One region of the Plantactinospora sp. CA-294935 genome, then DNA from elsewhere that is predicted to be linked to it. Evidence: riboswitches for the same ligand, from Rfam matches in the RefSeq annotation. Region 1 holds a riboswitch; the other holds the start of a gene.
What was found. A riboswitch is a leader RNA that binds a small molecule or an ion and turns the genes downstream of it on or off. The one in region 1 is predicted to bind cobalamin.
Positions count from the first base shown of each region.

Region 2: linked by a shared signal. The riboswitch ahead of ACQEVC_RS38260 (CbtB domain-containing protein) and the one ahead of ACQEVC_RS28605 (ribonucleoside-diphosphate reductase subunit alpha) in region 1 are both predicted to bind cobalamin.

Region 1 covers NZ_JBNJMU010000001.1:6,495,729-6,502,929, reverse strand. Annotated here, with positions in the region: gene ACQEVC_RS28610 (ribonucleotide-diphosphate reductase subunit beta) at 1-844, opposite strand, end outside; gene ACQEVC_RS28605 (ribonucleoside-diphosphate reductase subunit alpha) at 835-3,270, opposite strand; cobalamin riboswitch at 3,458-3,688, opposite strand; gene ACQEVC_RS28600 (SDR family oxidoreductase) at 3,999-4,817, shown strand; gene ACQEVC_RS28595 (condensation domain-containing protein) at 5,202-6,563, shown strand; gene ACQEVC_RS28590 (class I SAM-dependent methyltransferase) at 6,723-7,201, opposite strand, start outside.
Region 2 covers NZ_JBNJMU010000001.1:8,765,375-8,772,575, reverse strand. Annotated here, with positions in the region: gene ACQEVC_RS38270 (hypothetical protein) at 1-275, shown strand, start outside; gene ACQEVC_RS38265 (cobalt-precorrin-6A reductase) at 266-1,060, opposite strand; cobalamin riboswitch at 1,324-1,467, shown strand; gene ACQEVC_RS38260 (CbtB domain-containing protein) at 1,502-1,705, shown strand; gene ACQEVC_RS38255 (CbtA family protein) at 1,719-2,516, shown strand; gene ACQEVC_RS38250 (histidine phosphatase family protein) at 2,513-3,136, shown strand; gene ACQEVC_RS38245 (NADPH-dependent F420 reductase) at 3,318-3,968, shown strand; gene ACQEVC_RS38240 (hypothetical protein) at 3,994-4,230, opposite strand; gene ACQEVC_RS38235 (DoxX family protein) at 4,327-4,647, shown strand; gene ACQEVC_RS38230 (rhamnogalacturonan lyase) at 4,785-7,109, shown strand.

The DNA.
Region 1 (7,201 bases):
GCAGGTCCTCGGCGAACTGCACCTCGCACTCGACCGCCTCGGCGAGCATCTCGCGGACCTGTCCGCGCAGCTCGTCGTCGAAGAGGTCCGGCTCCTCCCGGCGTACGGTGTCGACGACGTCGAAGGCGAAGGCCATGTGCATCGACTCGTCCCGGAACACCCAGTTGGTGCCGGAGGCGAGCCCGAGCAGCAGCCCCCGGGACCGGAGGAAGTAGACGTACGCGAACGCGCCGTAGAAGAACAGCCCCTCGATGCAGGCGGCGAAGCAGATCAGATTGAGCAGGAAGGCCCGACGGTCGTCCCGGGTCCTCAGCGCACGCAACTCGAAGACCGAGTCGATCCACCTGAAGCAGAACTCGGCCTTCCGGCGGATCGACGGGATGTTCTCGATCGCGGCGAACGCGGCGAACCGCTCCGCGTCGTCCGGCACGTACGTGTCGAGCAGGTTGAGGTAGAACTGCACGTGTACCGCCTCCTCGAAGAGTTGGCGGGACAGGTAGAGCCGGCCCTCCGGCGAGTTGACGTGCTGGTAGAGGTTGAGCACCAGGTTGTTGGCCACGATCGTGTCGCCGGTGGCGAAGAACGCCACCAGCCGGCTGACCAGGTGCCGCTCGGCCGGGGAGAGCCGGTCCAGGTCGGCCAGGTCGGCGTGCAGGTCCACCTCCTCGACGGTCCAGGTGTTCCTGATCGCGTCCCGGAACCGGTCGAAGAAGTGCGGGTAGCGCATCGGGCGCAGGGTCAGGTCCATTCCGTGGTCGAGCAGCATGGGTCCCTCACGGTCGCCGGGGCATCGGTCGGTGGTGCCGGGTTCGGTCGTCGGTGTGCCGGCGGAGGTCACTGGCATGCCTCGCAGGACTCCGGGTTCTCCAGCGAGCAGGCCGACGCCGCGTCCGGGGAGTCCGCGCCGGGCAGCGTCACCGCGGCGAGCACGGGTCGGGAACCCTGCGGCACCGCGACCGTCGCCTGCTGGATCCGGGTGGCCGGGCGGGACCGCAGGTAGTAGGTCGTCTTCAGCCCGGACTTCCAGGCGTACAGGTACATCGAGCTGAGCCGGCCGATGTCGGGCGCGGCCATGAAGAGGTTCAGCGACTGGGACTGGTCGACGTAGGGTGCCCGGGCGGCGGCCAGGTCGATCAGCGCCCGCTGCGGCAGCTCCCAGGCGGTACGGAACAGCTCGCGTAGCTGCGCCGGCAGTTCCTCGATGCCCTGTACCGAGCCGTCCGCCCGCTTGATCGCGGTCCGGATCCGCTCCGTCCACAGCCCGCGTGCCTTCAGCTCCGCCACCAGAGCCGTGTTGACCTGGAGGAACTCCCCGCTCAGCGTCTCCCGCTTGAACAGGTTGGAGACCTGCGGCTCGATGCACTCGTAGCAGCCGGCGATCGACGCGATGGTGGCCGTCGGGGCGATCGCGACCAGCAGCGAGTTGCGCAGCCCGTACGCCGAGATCCGGTCCCGCAGCGCGGCCCAGCGCGCGGTCTGGCGGCCGGCCACTCCGTGCAGGTCGGGTTGGAGTTGCCCGGCCGCCGCCCGGGTCTGCGGGTACGCCGGATGGGCGCCGAACCGCTCGGCCAGCTCGGCCGAGGTCTCCAGCGCGGTCAGGTAGATCTCCTCGGCGATCCGGGTGGAGAGTTCCTTGGCGGCCGGCGAGTCGAACGGCAGCCGCAGCGCGAAGTACACGTCCTGCAACCCCATCACACCGAGCGCGACCGGTCGCCAGCGCGGATTGCTGGCCGCCGCCTCCCGGCTCGGGTAGTAGTTGATGTCGATCACCCGGTCCAGGAAGGTCACCGCGGTCCGGACGGTCTCCCGCAGCCGTACCCAGTCGATCCCGTCCGGGGCGGCGGCTGAGCCGCCCGGGTCGGCCGGGCCGGCGACCAGGTGTGCGGCCAGGTTGACCGAACCCAGGTTGCAGACGGCGGTCTCGGTGTCGCTGGAGACCTCGAGGATCTCGGTGCAGAGGTTGGAGAGGTGCACCACGTTGCCCGGCTCGGCGGTCTGGTTGCACAGCCGGTTCGAGGTGTCCTTGAAGGTCATCCAGCCGTTGCCGGTCTGGGCCAGCGTGCGCATCATCCGCCCGTAGAGGTCACGGGCCCGGACCTGGCGGACGTAGCGGTCCTGCTCCTCGGCGGCCCGGTACGCCGCGTCGAACTCCGCACCCCACAGATCGGGCAGCTCCGGCACCTCGTCCGGGTCGAACAGCGACCACGTCCCGTCCGCCTCGACCCGCCGCATGAACTCGTCCGGGATCCAGTTGGCCAGGTTCAGGTTGTGGGTCCGCCGGGCCTCCTCGCCGGTGTTGTCCCGCAGTTGCAGGAACTCCTCGACGTCCGGGTGCCACGGTTCGAGATAGACGCAGGCCGCGCCCTTGCGCCGACCGCCCTGGTTGACCGCCGCGACCGACGAGTCGAGGGTACGCAGGAACGGGACGATCCCGTTGGAGGCGCCGTTGGTGCCCCGGATCAACGCGCCCCGGGAGCGGACCCGGGACCAGGCGATGCCGATCCCACCGGCGAACTTGGACAGCCGCGCCACCTGCGCGTACCGGTCGTAGATCGAGTCCAGTTCGTCTCGGGGCGAGTCGACCAGATAGCAGGAGGACATCTGGGTGTGCCGGGTGCCCGAGTTGAACAGCGTCGGTGAGCTGGGCAGGTAGGCCAGCGACGCCATCAGCCGGTAGAAGCCGATCGCCTCGTCCGGGGTACGGGACAGCCCGCAGGCGACCCGGAGCAGCCAGTACTGCGGGGTCTCCAGCACCAGCCGGTCCGCCGGATGCCGCAGCAGGTACCGGTCGTAGACCGTACGCAGCCCGAAGTACTCGAAGCGCCGGTCGGCGGCCGGGTCGACGGCGTCGTCCAGCTCCCGGGCGTGCGCCCGGACGAACTCGGCCGTCTCGTCGCCGATCAGGCCGTGCCGGTGCCCGAGTCGGATCGACTCGCTGAACGAGCCGACGCCCTGCCCCCGGACCTCCTGGTCGAGGTATCCGGCGAGCAGCCGGGCGGCCAACCGGGAGTACTGGGGCTCCTCCCCGATCAGGTCGGCGGCGGTCTGCACGCAGAGCCGGTGCAGTTCGGCGGCGGTCGCCCCGTCGGGCAGGCCGTTGACCGCCCGGGTCGCCACCCGTACCGGGTCGACGTCGGGGAGGTCGTCGGCCTCGTGCCGCAGCGCGCGGGCGATCGTGGCGACGTCGGCCGGCGCGGTGCCGCCGCCGCGGCCCCGGACCCGCGGCGGTCGGGCGTCCCGGCCGGTACGGTGACCGGCGGTACCCGACATCGTCGACTGCTCGGCGTCTCCCGGCGCTGCCCCGCTCGGCGTGGCCTCGGTGACCGTCACAACTCTCTCCTCGCGCACTCGACTCCTCCGGTGGAGGAGGAGCCCGCGCGGAGACGCCGACGGGCACGCGCTGGCGTACGTCGGTGGCGTCGGCCGTCCCGCGCGGCCTCGGACCGCCGCGTACGGGCTCGTACGCGGCGCGCTGGCAGGTCTTCGGACTCGTGGGCCGGCCGCGGGCGTACCCGGGTTCGCCTACTGGCCGTCGCTTCCCAGGCGGTCCGGTTTCCGGCCGGACGACCCAGTGCGTGATGACGGCGGTCGTTCCCACTCACCGCTGCGGGGCAGTCCCGGACTCCCACCGGGTTCCCTCTTGCCTCGACCGCCGGGCGGCGGCCGAACCAGCTACGATCAACACCATATATAGGGATGGCCCGAAAGTCATACCCCAAGATGTCGTATCGGCGTGTCGACCTCGTCCCCCGCCCGCAGCGCGACGGGCGGGGAACGCGGAACGAGCGGGACGGCGACGGCCGCCCGTTCCCCGCCGCCGTACGCGCCCGTGTACGGCGACGAGTTTCTCGACGGCGCTCCGCCGTCGGTGCCGTGGCGCGGGCCCGAGGCGCGGTCACAACGACGGGTGGTCGCCCGTCCTTCCCGCGACACCACCGTGGCCCGCCCGCCGACCGCCGGTCCGGGTCGGCCCGGTCCGACGACACGCGGAGAGATGCATGGAAATCCTGATCACCGGGGCGACCGGGCGGCTGGGCCGGGTACTCACCCCGGAACTGGCCCGGGCCGGGCACACCGTACGGGCCGCCGGCCGGACTCCGGCGCCGACCGGGAAACCCGGCCCCGACCGGCCGGCGGACGGGGGTGGCGGCGAGGTGCGCCGGGTCCGACTCGACCTGGCCACCGGGGACGGGCTACCGGCCGCGGTCGACGGGGTCGAGACGGTCGTCCACCTTGCGTCCGCGCCCTACCAGGGCAGCTACACCCGCCAGGTCGACCTGGCCGGCACCCGCGGGCTGGTCGAGGCCGCCGCCCGGGCCGGGGTACGGCACCTGGTGTACCTGTCGATCGTCGGCGCCGACCGTGTGCCGTGGCCGTACTTCCGGATCAAGATCGAGGCGGAGGCGGCGGTCGCGGCCGGCCCGGTGCCGTGGACGGTGCTCCGGGTCACCCAGTTCCACGGGTTCCTGGCCGAGGCGCTGTCCCGGCTGGCCCGACTGCCGGTGCTGCCCGTCGATCCGGGAATCACGGCGCAGCCGGTCGACGTCGCCGACGTCGCCGCACACCTGCGCTGGCGGGTCACCGCCGCACCCGGCGGGGCGACCGAGGAGTTCGGCGGGCCGGCCGAACTGGACGGCGGCACGCTCGTCCGGGAATGGCTGGCGGCGCGGCGGATCCGGCGTCGGATGCTCCGGCTCCCGGTGCCGGGCCGGCTCGGCCGCGCCTTCCGGGCGGGTGCGCTGGTTTCCCCGACCGGCAACCGGGGGCGGATCACCTGGCGCGAGTACCTTGCCGGCCCGTCGGAGCAGGCGGGATAGCGCAGCCGTCCGGACTCGCCGGAGTGTGGTGTGCGCGAGGCTCACCGAACGGATCGACGCGATGATCTAGGCGAGCACCATTCCGCAGAGCGGAACGACGAGCAGGCACAATTCCGGCGAAAAGGCCCCGGATCCGATCGTGCGCGCGGCGGGAAGACAGCGCGACGCCACCCCTGGTAACGTCGGCGACACTCGGCGTCGAATCATGGATCTCCATGTTTCCGTGCGCCGTCGTCCCTTGTACCGACAGGTGCGCGAACAGGGAGTTGTCACTGTCCACATGAGCCTCTCAGTTCTTCTCGCGTCGCGGGTGCGGGCCGCGCCAGGCCCGGTGGTCGTCCCCGGGTCTCCGGCCGCGTCCACCCGGCCTCAGGAGGTGACGGGATGACCAGTTCGGTCGACGTACGGGATGGCTACCCCCTCTCGCCGGTCCAGCGCGGCATACTCCACCCGGCCTCCGACGAGGCGGATCCGGCGCGCGACCTCGAACAGGTACGGCTCGTCATCCGTGGCCGGCTGCGGGTCGCCGAGTTCCAGCAGGCCTGGCAGCGGGTGATCGCCCGCCACGAGGTGCTGCGCACGGGCTTCGTCCGGCACGGGACCGAGGAGCCTGTCCAGGTGGTCGTGGCCGAGCCGCCGGCACCCGAATGGCACCTCGACGACCTGCGGACCATCCGGGCCTGCCAGCGTCGGCGCGGCCTCGCCGAGTTCCTCGCCGCCGACCGGGTTCGGAGTTTCACCCTGGAAGACCCGCCGCTGTCCCGGTTCGCCCTGCTCCGCGTCTCCGAGACCGAGCACCTGCTGGTCTGGACGGCCCACCACCTGGTCGTCGACGGCTGGAGCCTGCCGATCCTGCTCCGCGAGGCACTGACCGAATACCGGGCGGCGTTCGAAGGCCGGGACGCCCCGCTGCCGGCTCCGGCGCCGTTCCGGGACCACGCCGCCTGGGCCGCCGCTCGCGACCTTGCCGAGGCGGAGGATTTCTGGCGCGCGGAGTTGTCCGACCGGCCCGTGTGCGGTCCACTTCAGAGCGATCCGCCGGACTGGCAGGGAGAGCCGGCGGACGCGTTCGACGAATACTCCCTCGAACTGACCAGCGAGGACACCTACCTGCTGCACGAGACCATCGGTCAGCAGCGGATCGCACTGGAAACGGTGCTCCAGGGCTGCTGGGCGCGGCTGCTCTCCACCCGCGCCGGCACCGGCGACGTCGTCATCGGTTCGACGGTCGCCGGCCGGGCGGCCGGGACGGCGGAGGCCCTGGTCGGACCGCTGACCAACACCGTGCCGGTCCGGGTCCGGATCCGGCCCGACCAGCCGGTCGGGGTGTGGCTGCGCGGGTTGCAGGCACGCCAGGCGCTGGCCCGCCCGTTCGACCACGTGCCGCCGGCACTGGTCCGGTCCTGGGCCGGGCTGCCCGCCGGGGTGCCGCTGTTCGACACCGTGCTCGACTTCGAGACCTACCCGATGGACAACGACCTGTTCACCGGTACGGCCGACGCGTCGAATCTCTCCGTACGCTTCGACGGCCGGTGGTCGGCGTCGCATCACCCGTTCAACCTGCTCGTCGTGCCTGGCGAGCGACTCGGGCTGCACGCCAGGTACGACCTGCGGCATCTCGCGCCGGAGACGGTCGAGAGCCTGGTCACCGACCTCGCGCTGCTGCTCAGCCTGGTCGCCACGGATCCGGACCGTCCGGTCTCGGCGCTTCGCCCGCCGGACGACGAGCCGCCCGCCACCGACTAGTGCCCAGCGCTGTCGACGGACAGCTCTGCGCAGCGGAGCCGGCACGGCTCGACCCGTCACGCCGCGTCGCTGCGACGAGGCGGGTCGGTCGGTCCTCTGGTGGCTCGGAACCGGCCACCCGTGGACCCGCCCGAGCGGTCGCTCCGCGCGGAGGCGTCCTCACATCGGCGTGCGGTGGGCCCTGACCACCAGGTCGCGAATGCTCATCCGCGTCGAGCCGTGCTCGACGTACCGTGTCCGGGACTCCGCCACGTCGACCTCCCACAATTCCCGGGTCAGGGAGCCGGTGACGGCGTCCAGACCGATCGACGCCTGCTCGGGAGCGTGGGCCGCCGAATGCTCATCCGCATGATCGTGGCCGACGACGAGAAGCGTGCCGGTGGGTGCGACAGCCTGGGCCAGACGGGCAACGAACTCCCCGAAGGGAATGGTGGGGTGGACGTACTGGCTGACCACCAGGTCGTACTGCTTCGGCGGTTGCCAGGTTGTCAGGTCGGCCACGACCCAGGAGATGCGTGCCGCGACGTCCGGCTCGTGGTGCGCGAAGTCCTTGGCCTCGCTGACGGCCGTCGGTGAGACGTCGACCGCCGTCACCTGCCAGCCTTGCCGGGCGAGCCAGAGCGCGTCGACTCCACGTC
Region 2 (7,201 bases), 2.3 Mb from region 1:
TCGCGGCCACCGGCGCGCTGCTCGCGGGTGGACTCGGGTCCGGCGGAGCGGCCGTGGCCGCCGAGCGGACCGGCGTGGCCGGGCCGGTGATCTCGGCGACCGCCGACGAGTGGGAGGGGCCGATCGACCAATGGACTACCTTCCCGTTTGAGGAGGGCTGGGAGATCTGCAACCGGACGGGACAGATCGGCGTGGCCTTCGGGGCGTACAAGGCGTACCAGTGTCGGGACAACGGCTGGTGGACCAGCTACCTGTACGTCCAGTACTACCCGTGAGCCGCTGACGATGCGCCGGGCGGTCCGCCGATCGCCCGGCGCGGCAGCGTCGTCTCCAGCCAGGCCAGCGCCGCGGTCACCTCGGTGACCGTCGCCGGCAGGGCGATCGGCGCCGGCCGCTCCACCAGCACCACTGGCAGCCCCAGCTCGCGGGCGGCGGCCAGCTTCGCCATCGTGTACGTCCCGCCGCTGTCCTTGCTGACCAGCACGTCGATTCGGTGCGTGGTCAGCAGTTCGCACTCCGACGCCACCTGGTAAGGGCCCCGGTCGCGCCGCACGGTGACGTTGTCCGGCAACGGGATCGTCGGCTCGTCGACCACCCGGACCAGCAGCCAGACGCCGGTCAGGTGCAGGAACGCGCCCAGTCCCTGCCGGCCGGTGGTGACGAAGGCCCGGCGGCCCAGCCGGGGCACCAGCTCGGCGGCGGCGGCGAGGTCGGGCACCCGGTGCCACCGGTCCCCGGGACCCGCCGTCCAGCCGGGACGCTCCAACCGCAGTAACGGCACTCCGGTCGCCTCGGCCGCCCGGACCGCCGACGACCTGATCCGCGCCGCGTACGGGTGTGTGGCGTCGACGAGTACGTCGACCCGGTGCTCGGTCAGCCAGCGGGCGAGTCCGGCCGGTCCGCCGAACCCGCCGATCCGTACCTCGCCGACCGGCAGCCGGGGATCGGCGACCCGGCCGGCCAGTGAGGAGACCACCACGGTGTCGGGACGCCCGGCCAGTGCGGCGGCCAGTTCCCGCGCCTCGGCGGTGCCGCCGAGCAGCAGTACCCGGGTCGTCACGGCGCGACGGTAACGGCCGGCTCCGGCCGGGACAACCGGGCGGTCGCCGGGTGGTGACCTCCGACACCCGCCCGCCGGCACCGGCCTGCCGCCCGCCGGCACCGGTCCGCCTGCCGGTCGCCTGCCGCCTGCCGGTCGCCGGTCGCCGGTCGAGACTCCGTGCCGGTCGCCGGAGCGGGTCCCCCGGTCGGCGGATCCGGCGGTGCGGCGTACGGCCGGGCCCGGCCCCCGCTGCCCGACCGGTGTCCCGGTTGACCGGCGGGTACCGCCCGGCTACGGTCGACTGGCCATCTGCGGCGGTACGAGGGAAGCCGGTGAGAGTCCGGCGCGGTCGCGCCACTGTGAGCGGTCCCGACCCCGGTCGGGGGCCCGCGAGCCAGGACGCTCGGTCGTCGCAGCCTGTCGACGGGGACGCGTCATCCCCGAGGAGGTCTCACACGCATGTCCAGCCCTGTCCCGGCCCGTCCGCTCAGTCACCCGGTGGTCTCCGCCCGGCTACTGTGGACGGCCCTCGCCGTCGTGGCCGTGCTCGTCCTGCTGACCTACCTGGTCGCGTTCGACCAGGGGGCCGTCTCGCGCAGCGGCATGTACCTGCACGAGCTGATGCACGACGGCCGGCACCTGCTCGGCGTCCCCTGCCACTGATCGACTTCCCGCCGTGCCGACGTTCCTGTCCGTACTGCTGCGTGGCCTGCTCGCAGGCCTCGTCGCCGGTCTGATCGCCGGGACCTTCGCCTACCTCGTCGGCGAGCCGCGGATCGATGCCGCGATCGCGATCGAGGAACGGGCGACCCACTCCGCACCCGAGGTCGGGGCCGACCACCACGCCGAGGAGTTGGTCGGGCGCGACGGTCAGCGCGCCGGGCTGTTCCTGGCCACCGGGCTGTTCGGCGCCGCGATGGGCGGCCTGCTCGCCACCGGGTACGTCCTGCTGCGCCGTCGACTCCGCAGCTCCGACGACGGCCGGGCGGCGCTGCTGCTGGCCGGCGCGGTGCTGCTCGGCGCGGTCGTCGTACCGTTCGGCAAGTATCCGGCGAACCCGCCGGCGGTCGGCAACCCGGACACCATCGACCAGCGGACCGGCAGCTACCTGCTGCTGGTGCTGCTCGGCCTGGTGGCGGTCTGGGCCGGGGCCCTGGCGCACCGCTCGATATCTCCGCACGCCTCGGACGCGCCGCGGGCCGCTGCGGCGGTCGGCGCGTTTCTGCTGGTCACGGTGGTCGCCTACACCGTGCTGCCGTCGTTCGCGGAGGTGCCGGGCGACTTCCCGGCGACCCTGCTGTGGGAGTTCCGGCTCGCCTCCCTGGGCACCCAGGTGGTGCTCTGGACCGGGATCGGCCTGCTCTTCGCCGTGCTGCTCGGCTGGCGGGGCCGGAACCGACCGCCGTCCGTCGACAGTGGACCGGAGCGGTCCGCCGGGACGCCGGACGGTGCCGAGGCCCCGGCCGGACGGTGAGCCCGACCAGCCTGCACCTGGTCGCGCACGCCCACACCGCCGCGCTGCGGCGGGCGGTGTTCGGCGGTGGCGACGACAGCCTGGATCCCGCCGGCCTGGCGGCGGCCCGCGCGCTGGCCCGCACCGGGCCAGGTCGGCGCGGGCCGTTCGGCCGGATCGACGCCTGCCTCAGTACTCCCGCCGAGGCGGGCCGGCAGACCGCGTACGCGCTCGGCCTGCGGCCCACCGCCGTGCCTGCGCTGGCCGACTGTGACTACGGCCGGTGGACCGGGTGGCCGCTGGCCGAGGTCGGCGCCCGGGAGCCCGACGCGCTGCGGGACTGGCTCGGCACGCCGGACGCCGCCCCGCACGGCGGCGAGTCCGTCGAGGCGCTGCTCGACCGGGTCGACCGATGGCTGACCGGGCAGCGTGACCGGGGTGGGCGGATCGTCGCCGTCACCCATCCGGTGGTGATCCGGGCCGCGCTGGTCCGGGCGCTGCGACTGCCGGCCGCCACCTTCTGGCGGCTGGATGTGGCGCCACTGGCGGTGGTCCGGCTGACCGGGCGCGGACCGGGCTGGCAGCTCCGGCTCGGCGCTCCGCCGCACGGCGCCGAGGCTGACGGCGCCGACCCGGAATAGCCGGCGGACCGACCCGGAATAGCCGGCAGGCCGACCTGGTTCCCCAGGTATACTTGACGCGTCAACGAGATGGGGGGACGGTCGTGCGGGCACAGCGGTGCGGCCTGACCCGTCGGCGCGCCCCCGCCGTGCTGCGGCAGCGCCCCCGTCCGGCGTCCGTCGGCGCGAGGGCTTCGCGATCATGAGCGGATCGTCGCTGCCCCGGATCGCCGTGCTCGGCGCCGGACACGTCGGCCCGGTGATCGCCCGGGTCGCGCTCGCCGCCGGCCATCCGGTCACGATCGCCGCTTCCGGCGACCCGGAGAAGATCGCGCTGATCACCCAGATCCTGGTGCCGGGCGCCGAGCCTCGCTGGGCCGCCGACGCCGTACGGGACGCCGACCTCGTGGTGCTGGCGATCCCGCTGCACCGGTTTCCGGCCTTCGATCCCGGAATGGTCGCCGGCAAGCTCGTCGTCGACACGATGAACTACTGGCCGCCGACCGACGGCGTACAGGAGATGTTCGAAGACCCCCGGTACGGCAGCAGCGAGATCGTGGCCCGTCGGCTCGACCGGTCGACGGTGGTGAAGACCTTCAACCACGCCGGCTACCACCAGATCGAGGAGGAACGCCGGCCGGCGGGTGACCCGGACCGGCGCGCGCTCGGCGTGGCCGGCGACGACAAGGCGGCGACGGATCTGGTGGCCGAGGTCGTCGAGCACATCGGCTACGACGCCGTACGGCTGGACAGCCTCGCCGCCGGGCGCCTGCTCGAACCCGGCGGCCCCGTTTTCGGCGCCTCGCTGCGCCGCCCCGAGTTCGAAACGGCCGTCCGCGGCGTACTCCGATAGCGCACCCCGGAACGGCCCGTCGGGACTACCAGGTGTGTTCCCGCGACCGGCCGGCACCGCCGGCCACCGCGATGCTGAGCGCGTCGAGCCGGTCCCGGTCGCCGATCACCTCGATGGTGCGGATCCGCCCCGCTTCGACGGTGAGCCGCAGCGCGGCCATCAGCCGACCGCGCGGGGCGATCACGATCCCCGGGGTGCCGTCGACCCAGGCGGTGCCGCCCATCCGGGCCCGGGCGGCGAAGTGCCGGGTCTCCTCGGCCACCGCCCGCGCCCGATGATGCCCCGTGTCATCCGCCCGGGCCGGCCGGCCGGAGGTGCGCGGTGCTGACCGCGTACGTCGTGGTGGCCGTTCTGACCATTGTGGTCTGCGTCTGGAGCGCCGCCGCCGACCTGGCCCGGACCGAGTTCGTGCTCGCCAACTCCGCCGAGGTGGGCGTACCACCGTCCTGGCTGCCTGCCGCTCGCCGCACTCAAGGCCGCCGGAGCGGCCGGTCTGCTCCTCGGCCTGCTCGGGGTGCCGGTGGTCGGGCTCGCCGCCGCGATCGGCCTGGTGCTCTTCTTCGTCGGAGCGGTCACCGTGCACCTGCGGGCCCGGGTCTTCCGCACGCTGGGCTACGCCGGCGGCTTCCTGGCGCTCGCCGTCGCCTGCCTGGTGCTGGAGGTCGCCGTCGCGCGGTGACCGTGCCGCCGCCCGGGACGGGGCGACCATCTTGACAAGCCTGCCGGACATCCAGAATTCTCAGTGGATTGTATCGTTTCAGCCCGGTCGCAGATCGTCCCACCGGCAGGATCGGGTCGTACCCACATTGGAGACCCATGAGATTTCGAACCAGGCGAGGCCGGGCGTTCGCCGTACTGTCGCGGGCACTCGTCGCCGGCCTCTCGGTGACCGCGTTGCTGGTCGGCAGTCCGACGGCGGTCTCCGCCCAGCCAGGCGGCGGCGCCGGAAAGCACGGGCCCCGCCTCGAACGCCTCGACCGCGGGCTCGTCGCGGTCGCCACCGCCGACGGGGTGTTCCTGAGCTGGCGGCTGCTCGGCGAAGAGGCGACCGGACGGGGGCGCACCGGCCTGACCGGCGCCGACTTCGCCGTCTACCGGGACGGGCGACGGATCGGCACCGTCACCGACAGCACCAACTATCTCGACCGGGCCGGCACCGCCACCGCCGCCTACCAGGTCGCGGCGGTGGTCCGGGGCCGGACCGGTGCCCGGGGCGTACCGGTGACGCCATGGGCCGACGGCCACCGCGACCTGCCGCTGCGCAAGCCGGCCGACGGGGTGACCCCGACCGGTGAGGCGTACACCTACTCGGCGTCCGACCTGAGCGTCGGCGACGTCGACGGCGACGGGCAGTACGAGTACGTCGTCAAGTGGGACCCGTCGAACTCCAAGGACGTCTCCCAGGTCGGCTACACCGGCGAGGTCTACCTCGACACCTACCAACTCGACGGCACCCTGCTGCACCGGGTCTCGCTCGGGGTCAACATCCGGGCCGGGGCGCACTACACGCAGTTCCTGGTCTACGACTTCGACGGCGACAACCGCGCCGAGATGATGCTCAAGACCGCCCCCGGTACCAAGGTCACCCGGTACGACCGGCAGGGCCGGGTCGTCTCCGAGCGGTACGTCACGATGCCCCGCGAGGACGTCCGGGCCGGCTACGCGCACACCGACGACTACCGGCTGAGCCCGGAGAAGTACCGGCAGAAGCTCGTCGACCTCTTCCTCGGCTGGCACCGGCACCCGGAGGTGCTGGCCGGGCGCTGGCCGGCGACCCTGGAACAGGCCTTCGGCATCGCCCCGACGTACGCCTACCCGCTGTCCCGGGCCGACGCCGAGGCGCTGGTCGACCACTTCGTCGACGTCTACGCACCGGCGCGGAGCACCCGCAACGCGCTGCGGGCGTTCCAGGGCTTCATCGTGGACGGGCCGGAATACCTGACCGTCTTCGACGGGGCGACCGGCCGCGAGTTGCAGACCGTCCACTACAAGCCCGGCCGGCACGACGACGGGCTGATGTGGGGCGACTACGCGATGAGCCGGATCGAGCCGGGCAACCGGGTCGACCGGTTCCTCGCCGGGGTCGCCTACCTGGACGGCCGGCACCCGTCGGCGATCTTCGCCCGGGGCTACTACACCCGCGCCACGTTGGTCGCCTACCGCTGGGACGGCCGGCGACTGCGCGAGGACTGGTACGTCGACAGCGGCTGGGTGCCGATGGCCAACCCGTTCAACGACAGCCCGCACGGCCGGGAGGGCACCGACCCGGAGTACGGCACCCTGACCACCCAGGGTGCGCACTCGCTGTCCGTCGCCGACGTGGACGCCGACGGAAAGCAGGAGGTCGTCTACGGCGGCGCCACCATCGACCACGACGGCAGCCTGCTCTACAGCTCCTACGGCGTCCTGCCCCCGGGCAGCGCCAACCCGGGTGCGCGGGCGAAGGTCGGGCACGGCGACGCGATGCACGTCACCGACATCGACCCGGCCCGCCCCGGACTGGAGATCTTCATGGTGCACGAGGGTGCGACCGGTGCGCCGTACGGCTACGCGCTGCGGGACGCCCGCACCGGCGAGGTGATCTACGGTGGCTACACCGGTGTGGACACCGGACGTGGCATGGTCGGCGACGTCGTCCCCGCCGAGCCGGGCCTGGAGACCTGGGCGACGGTCGTCGGCGGCCAGCCGGACGGGCCGGGGCTGCGTACCGCCGACGGGGACCTGCTCGGCACCGTGATCCCCGGCACCAACCAGAGCATCCGGTGGGCGGCGGACATGACCACCCAGATCGTCGACGGCGCGGGGGAGGTGACCCCGAGCATCGACGACTGGCAGCGGGGCCGGCTGCTCACCGCCGAGGGCACCCGGACCAACAACGGGACGAAGGGCAACCCGGGACTGGTCGCCGACGTCCTCGGCGACTGGCGCGAGGAGTTGCTGACCCGCACCGTGGACAGTTCGGCGATCCGGATCTACCTGAGTACCGAGCTGACCGACCGCAAGCTCTACACGCTGATGCACGATCCGCAGTACCGGGTCGAGGTGGCCCGGCAGCAGACGACCTACAACCAGCCGTCGTACCCGAGCTTCTATCTCGGCTCGGACATCAACTGGTCCCGGGTGCCGCTGCCCGGGCACTGAGTGGCGGCGGTTCACCGGCCGACCCGGCGGGACCCGGCGCTCCACCCGGAGCGCCGGGTCCCGCCGTTTCCGGCAAACCCCGGACCACCGGC